Regions from separate parts of the Psychrobacillus sp. FSL K6-1267 genome, predicted to be linked through region 3. Evidence: a T-box and tRNA genes for the amino acid it is inferred to sense, from the RefSeq annotation. Region 3 holds a T-box; the other regions hold tRNA genes.
What was found. The T-box of region 3 lies ahead of MHB55_RS12815 (valine--tRNA ligase). A T-box ahead of a tRNA ligase gene usually reads a tRNA of that ligase, here a tRNA-Val.
Positions count from the first base shown of each region.

Region 1: it has a tRNA-Val gene. The T-box ahead of MHB55_RS12815 (valine--tRNA ligase) is inferred to sense a tRNA for this amino acid. The anticodon was not compared.
Region 2: it has a tRNA-Val gene. The T-box ahead of MHB55_RS12815 (valine--tRNA ligase) is inferred to sense a tRNA for this amino acid. The anticodon was not compared.

Region 1 covers NZ_JBBOOR010000001.1:3,960,994-3,963,244, reverse strand. The annotation lists gene MHB55_RS20330 (hypothetical protein) at 46-192, shown strand; tRNA gene MHB55_RS20325 (tRNA-Asn) at 870-944, shown strand; tRNA gene MHB55_RS20320 (tRNA-Thr) at 952-1,024, shown strand; tRNA gene MHB55_RS20315 (tRNA-Val) at 1,132-1,207, shown strand; tRNA gene MHB55_RS20310 (tRNA-Tyr) at 1,229-1,312, shown strand; tRNA gene MHB55_RS20305 (tRNA-Gln) at 1,318-1,392, shown strand; tRNA gene MHB55_RS20300 (tRNA-Ala) at 1,414-1,486, shown strand; gene MHB55_RS20295 (GNAT family N-acetyltransferase) at 1,599-2,177, shown strand; gene rocF (arginase) at 2,248-2,251, shown strand, end outside.
Region 2 covers NZ_JBBOOR010000001.1:96,227-98,477, forward strand. The annotation lists rRNA gene MHB55_RS00470 (23S ribosomal RNA) at 1-787, shown strand, start outside; rRNA gene rrf (5S ribosomal RNA) at 916-1,031, shown strand; tRNA gene MHB55_RS00480 (tRNA-Val) at 1,058-1,133, shown strand; tRNA gene MHB55_RS00485 (tRNA-Thr) at 1,147-1,222, shown strand; tRNA gene MHB55_RS00490 (tRNA-Lys) at 1,229-1,301, shown strand; tRNA gene MHB55_RS00495 (tRNA-Leu) at 1,325-1,409, shown strand; tRNA gene MHB55_RS00500 (tRNA-Gly) at 1,427-1,501, shown strand; tRNA gene MHB55_RS00505 (tRNA-Leu) at 1,517-1,605, shown strand; tRNA gene MHB55_RS00510 (tRNA-Arg) at 1,622-1,698, shown strand; tRNA gene MHB55_RS00515 (tRNA-Pro) at 1,705-1,781, shown strand; tRNA gene MHB55_RS00520 (tRNA-Ala) at 1,797-1,872, shown strand; rRNA gene MHB55_RS00525 (16S ribosomal RNA) at 2,008-2,251, shown strand, end outside.
Region 3 covers NZ_JBBOOR010000001.1:2,509,329-2,511,579, reverse strand. The annotation lists gene MHB55_RS12825 (hypothetical protein) at 1-722, shown strand, start outside; gene MHB55_RS12820 (hypothetical protein) at 699-890, opposite strand; T-box leader at 964-1,190, shown strand; gene MHB55_RS12815 (valine--tRNA ligase) at 1,235-2,251, shown strand, end outside.

The DNA.
Region 1 (2,251 bases), 1.5 Mb from region 3:
AGTTTCGTTACCGAAGGTATAAATTAGAGGATTCGGAGATGTTGGATGGCAAAGAAAAAAAAAGAAAAGCAGGATGGGTTTTTTAAAGAAATTTTAGGTGAGATTGGTGGTTCTATAATATTTGAAGTGGTCTGGAACATCATAATGTTTATACCAAGAGTAATAATTCGCTTGATTTCAACCCTTTGGTGAAGTCATTATTTCCTATTTTAACTTATAATCACTTTAGTAAAATGGACAGTAAATGCATGAGCTTGAAGATACACTTCCTAGCTCACTTTTTGTGAATTTTAAATCAACCTTTCTCTTTAACATAGCCTTGTTAATAAAAAGATAAAAAGTTCTCCACTTATAAAGAAATAGGATGGCTCCCGAAATTGTATCTTCGGTAGCCGCTCTACTCGTAGGAAGGACAACAATTCCCTTATTATCAAAAGCTGCATTAAAAACGTTTCGAGTGTTGTAGGTTGGCGCAGGACTGTCGATGCAATAGGATGACCGAAAAAGAGAGGGATTGTCGTGACGTAAGTCATGACAATCCCTCTCAAAAAACTCCTCGGTTATCTTATAAGTAAAAGACCAGTCCGAAGCCATCAGGAAACACACTATCCATTTCAGAAGGATCAATTAAACTAACTTTCCCTGTATAATTAAATATTTAAAGGCCAATATAACATGGTGAAGCAATTCCAATGAAATAATTCCAAATATAGAAAAAGGACACATATTTAAACTAAATATTTTACTTTAACTCCTTAAATTCTATAATATTACATTTTAAATATTTCATTGGGAAAATATCTAAATTAAGCTTGAAATTTAAAGTATACTTGTTATAATTATATTTGTACTTTAAATGATAAGAACGTTCCGAAGTAGCTCAGTGGTAGAGCAATCGGCTGTTAACCGATCGGTCGTAGGTTCGAGTCCTACCTTCGGAGCCATTTTTATGCTTCCATAGCTCAGTAGGTAGAGTGCTTCCATGGTAAGGAAGAGGTCACCGGTTCAAATCCGGTTGGAAGCTTTTCTCATTACTAAAAGCAGGGAAAACATACATAAAAAAGTGCTTGTTTTGAAGATAGCTTTATGCTAAAATATTTATTGTCCGGTTTTTAATTAGGACACAGCAACGGAGGATTAGCTCAGCTGGGAGAGCATCTGCCTTACAAGCAGAGGGTCGGCGGTTCGAGCCCGTCATCCTCCACCATTTATGTTTTATGATTAGCCTGGAGGGGTAGCGAAGTGGCTAAACGCGGCGGACTGTAAATCCGCTCCTTAGGGTTCGGCGGTTCGAATCCGTCCCCCTCCACCAGTTATTGGGGTATAGCCAAGCGGTAAGGCAACGGATTTTGATTCCGTCATGCCCTGGTTCGAATCCAGGTACCCCAGCCATTACAACTCAGCATAAATTGTGGGGCCTTAGCTCAGCTGGGAGAGCGCCTGCCTTGCACGCAGGAGGTCAGCGGTTCGATCCCGCTAGGCTCCATCTATAAAACTCTTTCCATTTAATATGGGAAGAGTTTTTTTGATTCAAAAAATATATTCATCATACTCTAAAAGCGTTATGATTAGAAAAAAGAACAAAGGGTGTGTAATCGGTGGAAAAATTAACTCATAAAGACGTTACGTTAAGGTTATTAACCGAATCGGATATATCTATGCTATGGGAGCTATACGAGCCTAGCGTATTTAAATATATGCTAAATAAGATAGAGGATGAGCAGCAGTTAAGGCAATGGCTACAAGCTGGTATTGAGCAGATGAATGACCAAAAAAATGCTATTGCTTATGTAGTAGAACACACTACTACCAAAAAAATAATGGGTACTACTCGCATTTATAACATAGATCGAGTTAATCATGCTTGTGAAATCGGTTCTACTTTCTATGGAAAACAATATCAACGTACACATGTGAACACGACATGTAAACTTTTGCTGCTCAATTATTGCTTTGAAGATCTTGGTATGATCCGCGTACAGTTTAAAACTGATGAGCTAAATTTGCCATCTCAACAAGCAATTGAAAGGATTGGGGGTATCAGAGAAGGTGTGTTAAGAAATGAACGCATCAGGTCTGATGGAACAGTTAGAAATACAGTGGTATACTCCATTGTGGATTATGAGTGGGCAGAGGTTAAAAAACAACTAAAGTTTTTATTGAATAAATATACATAAAATTGCTCGGTTGAGCCAACTGACCCTTAGGATTTACAATGGATGTATGAACTGAAGGGGGTATAAAATAATGA
Region 2 (2,251 bases), 2.4 Mb from region 3:
CAGGATAGGTAGGAGCCTTAGAGCCCGGAGCGCCAGCTTCGGAGGAGGCGTCGGTGGGATACTACCCTGGTTGTATTGAAATTCTAACCCATACCCGTAACCCGGGTAGGAGACAGTGTCAGGCGGGCAGTTTGACTGGGGCGGTCGCCTCCTAAAGTGTAACGGAGGCGCCCAAAGGTTCCCTCAGAATGGTTGGAAATCATTCGAAGAGTGTAAAGGCAGAAGGGAGCTTGACTGCGAGACCTACAAGTCGAGCAGGGTCGAAAGACGGGCTTAGTGATCCGGTGGTTCCGCATGGAAGGGCCATCGCTCAACGGATAAAAGCTACCCCGGGGATAACAGGCTTATCTCCCCCAAGAGTCCACATCGACGGGGAGGTTTGGCACCTCGATGTCGGCTCATCGCATCCTGGGGCTGTAGTCGGTCCCAAGGGTTGGGCTGTTCGCCCATTAAAGCGGTACGCGAGCTGGGTTCAGAACGTCGTGAGACAGTTCGGTCCCTATCCGTCGTGGGCGTAGGAAATTTGAGAGGAGCTGTCCTTAGTACGAGAGGACCGGGATGGACACACCGCTGGTGTACCAGTTGTTCTGCCAAGGGCATCGCTGGGTAGCTATGTGTGGACGGGATAAGTGCTGAAAGCATCTAAGCACGAAGCCCCCCTCAAGATGAGATTTCCCATTACGCAAGTAAGTAAGATCCCTCAAAGACGATGAGGTAGATAGGTTCGGGGTGGAAGCGTGGCGACACGTGCAGCTGACGAATACTAATCGATCGAGGACTTAACCAAATTGTTTGTTTCTATTAATGATGTCAGTTTATTCAGTTTTGAAAGAATAATATTTTTTTGATAATAAGGCTTGTAAAACTCTACAAACTTGTTATAATAGAACTTGTCTTTCAATTAAATTATTCAAGTCTAGTGATGATGGCGAAGAGGTCACACCCGTTCCCATACCGAACACGGAAGTTAAGCTCTTCAGCGCCGATGGTAGTTGGGGGTCTCCCCCTGCAAGAGTAGGACATCGCTGGGCTTGCAATAAGAAATTAATATTACCCAGGAGGATTAGCTCAGCTGGGAGAGCATCTGCCTTACAAGCAGAGGGTCGGCGGTTCGAGCCCGTCATCCTCCACCATAACTTTACTCCTGCCGGAGTAGCTCAACTGGTAGAGCAACTGACTTGTAATCAGTAGGTTGAGGGTTCAAGTCCTTTCTCCGGCACCATTTTTCGAGCCATTAGCTCAGTTGGTAGAGCATCTGACTTTTAATCAGAGGGTCGTAGGTTCGAATCCTACATGGCTCATTCACTTTTTGTGAAATAAATATGCGGGTGTGGCGGAACTGGCAGACGCACTAGACTTAGGATCTAGCGCCGCAAGGCGTGGGGGTTCGACTCCCTTCACCCGCACCATTTAATTTAATAACCGAGCGGAAGTAGTTCAGTGGTAGAACACCACCTTGCCAAGGTGGGGGTCGCGAGTTCGAACCTCGTCTTCCGCTCCAAAGATTCATCAAAGTGCCGGGGTGGCGGAACTGGCAGACGCACAGGACTTAAAATCCTGCGGTAGGTGACTACCGTACCGGTTCGATTCCGGTCCTCGGCACCACTTTTATGAAACATTAGCGCCCGTAGCTCAATTGGATAGAGCGTCTGACTACGGATCAGAAGGTTGTGGGTTCGACTCCTGCCGGGCGCGCCATATATACGGGAAGTAGCTCAGCTTGGTAGAGCACTTGGTTTGGGACCAAGGGGTCGCAGGTTCGAATCCTGTCTTCCCGACCAGTTATTTATAATATTGGGGCCTTAGCTCAGCTGGGAGAGCGCCTGCCTTGCACGCAGGAGGTCAGCGGTTCGATCCCGCTAGGCTCCACCATGAACATTGAAAACTGAACATGCAAAACGTTAAGACATATAGCATCAAACAACTTCGGTTGTATTGACGCAAAACAATTTTTGACATCATTTAATGATGATGCCAGCAAAACAAAATGAGCTTTTTAAGTTCTCTATTATGGAGAGTTTGATCCTGGCTCAGGACGAACGCTGGCGGCGTGCCTAATACATGCAAGTCGAGCGAATGATGAAGAAGCTTGCTTCTTCTGATTTAGCGGCGGACGGGTGAGTAACACGTGGGCAACCTGCCCTGTAGATTGGGATAACTCCGGGAAACCGGGGCTAATACCGAATAATCCATTTCCTCACATGGGGGAATGTTAAAAGACGGTTTCGGCTGTCACTACAGGATGGGCCCG
Region 3 (2,251 bases):
TTGGTGTACCAAAGGAAGTTAAGACAATTAAGGTGACTCCGCAATATTTTCAAGAGGAAATAGACGAAATGGTGCATATAAACGGTATTTATCATATTACATGTCATGTGGAGTTTGAAGAAGGAGAAGTTGAACACCATGCAACAAGCGAATTTACAGAAATTGAGGATTTAGATTTACAAGGAGAGCTGGGATATTTTGAATATGCTGTTCCGATGAGCGTAGAAATCAGTAAGGAGAGAATACAACAGGATACGTCTCCAAGTATTAGTGTAGAAAATATAAATTGTAAAGCAGAATCGGATGGAATTGAAATTGTCTGGTTTGTGAATTGTGAATACGAAACGTCAAGACCACTGAAAACAGAAGTGGTAATGACAGATCTAATAGAAGAGGAAGAAGAACAAACAGAAGTGGTAGAGGTTTTACCATTTAATTTTACCCAGGATGAAGAGTCAAGTGAAGATACAATGCAAGTTCAATTAGAAAGTGAAGAACTAGAAGAAGTAACAGTAGAGCCGTTAAAGCCAACACAAAGAGTAGTGAGTGCTGAGCAACAATCTACAAATGAGGATGATCAACAGGATCTGCCTAAAGTTGCTATAAAACATAATGAAACGGAAAGCTCAGTAGAAGGTGAGTCAGAACTGCAATTTATATTAGATTTAGAGGACGGATATACTAAGCTTTCCTTTCCATCAAATAATGTCCTTAAACAATAGAAATCCGAGAAATGCCAAAAAGACTAGCAAGATAAAATCCCATGTAGTAGGAACGATCAATACACGAACAAGTTGAAAGCAACCGATTGGTATAATGATGCCTTTTACGTAAAAACGAGTTCTTCGTAGCCAATCTGGCAGAAGATATGGGTTGTATCCTCTTTTCATAGTGTTTTCCTCCTTTCACAAGACTATGCTTGACGGCATATAATAATATCCTATACAATAAAAACAACTATATATGGATGCTATGAATGGGAAGAGTAAAATGACACGGTTATCTAAAGAAAGGAAACAATTTGCTGAAATGTTTCCGTTAGCCACCATTTGAAGGTAGCCCAAGAGCAGCTTTTGTGAACTAACAGTAGCAATTGCCGGTTTGAAGCCGTTATCTAATTGAGAGCGTGATGTGTTTTATTGCATCTGCGAATAAAGGTGGTACCGCGAACAAACTCCTTCGTCCTTTAGTGATGATAGGAGTTTTTTTATATTCTTTTTTAGGAGGAAACGATATGACAAACGAGACAAGGATGTCTACCAAGTATGATCCGCAGTCAATTGAAAAAGGTCGCTACGAGTGGTGGTTAAAAGGCAAATTTTTTGAAGCGCATCCAGAGAGTGAAAAGGAACCATATACAATTGTGATTCCACCACCGAACGTAACTGGGAAGCTACATTTAGGTCACGCCTGGGATACTACGCTTCAAGATATTATCATTCGTATGAAGCGTATGCAAGGCTATGATGCCCTATGGTTACCAGGAATGGACCATGCAGGAATTGCTACTCAAGCAAAGGTGGAAGAAAAACTTCGCGCTGATAATATTACTAGATATGACCTTGGCCGAGAAAAATTCGTTGAAGAAACATGGAAATGGAAAGATGAATACGCAGGGCATATTCGTCAGCAATGGGCAAAGCTAGGCTTAGGCTTAGACTACTCACGTGAACGTTTTACATTAGATGAAGGCCTTTCTAACGCAGTAAAAGAAGTATTCGTTAATCTATATAACAAAGGCTTGATTTACCGTGGCGAATACATCATTAACTGGGATCCAGCTACTAAAACAGCACTTTCGGATATTGAAGTAATTCATAAGGATATACAGGGTGCATTCTATCATATGCATTACCCACTTGCAGATGGTACTGGTTCGATCGATGTTGCAACAACTCGACCAGAAACAATGCTAGGGGATACGGCTGTTGCGGTACACCCTGAGGATGACCGCTACAAGCATTTAATCGGTAAAAAAGTAAAATTACCAATCGTTGGCCGTGAAATTCCAATCGTAGCAGATGATTACGTGGATATGGAGTTTGGTAGTGGTGCAGTTAAAATTACTCCAGCTCATGACCCGAATGATTTTGAAATTGGTAACCGCCATGATTTAGAAAGAATACTAGTGATGCATGAAGATGGCTCTATGAATAAAAATGCTGGTAAATATGAAGGTATGGATCGCTTCGAATGTCGTAAGCAAATTGTGAAGGATCTTCAAGAAGCAGGAGTATTATTCAAAATCGAA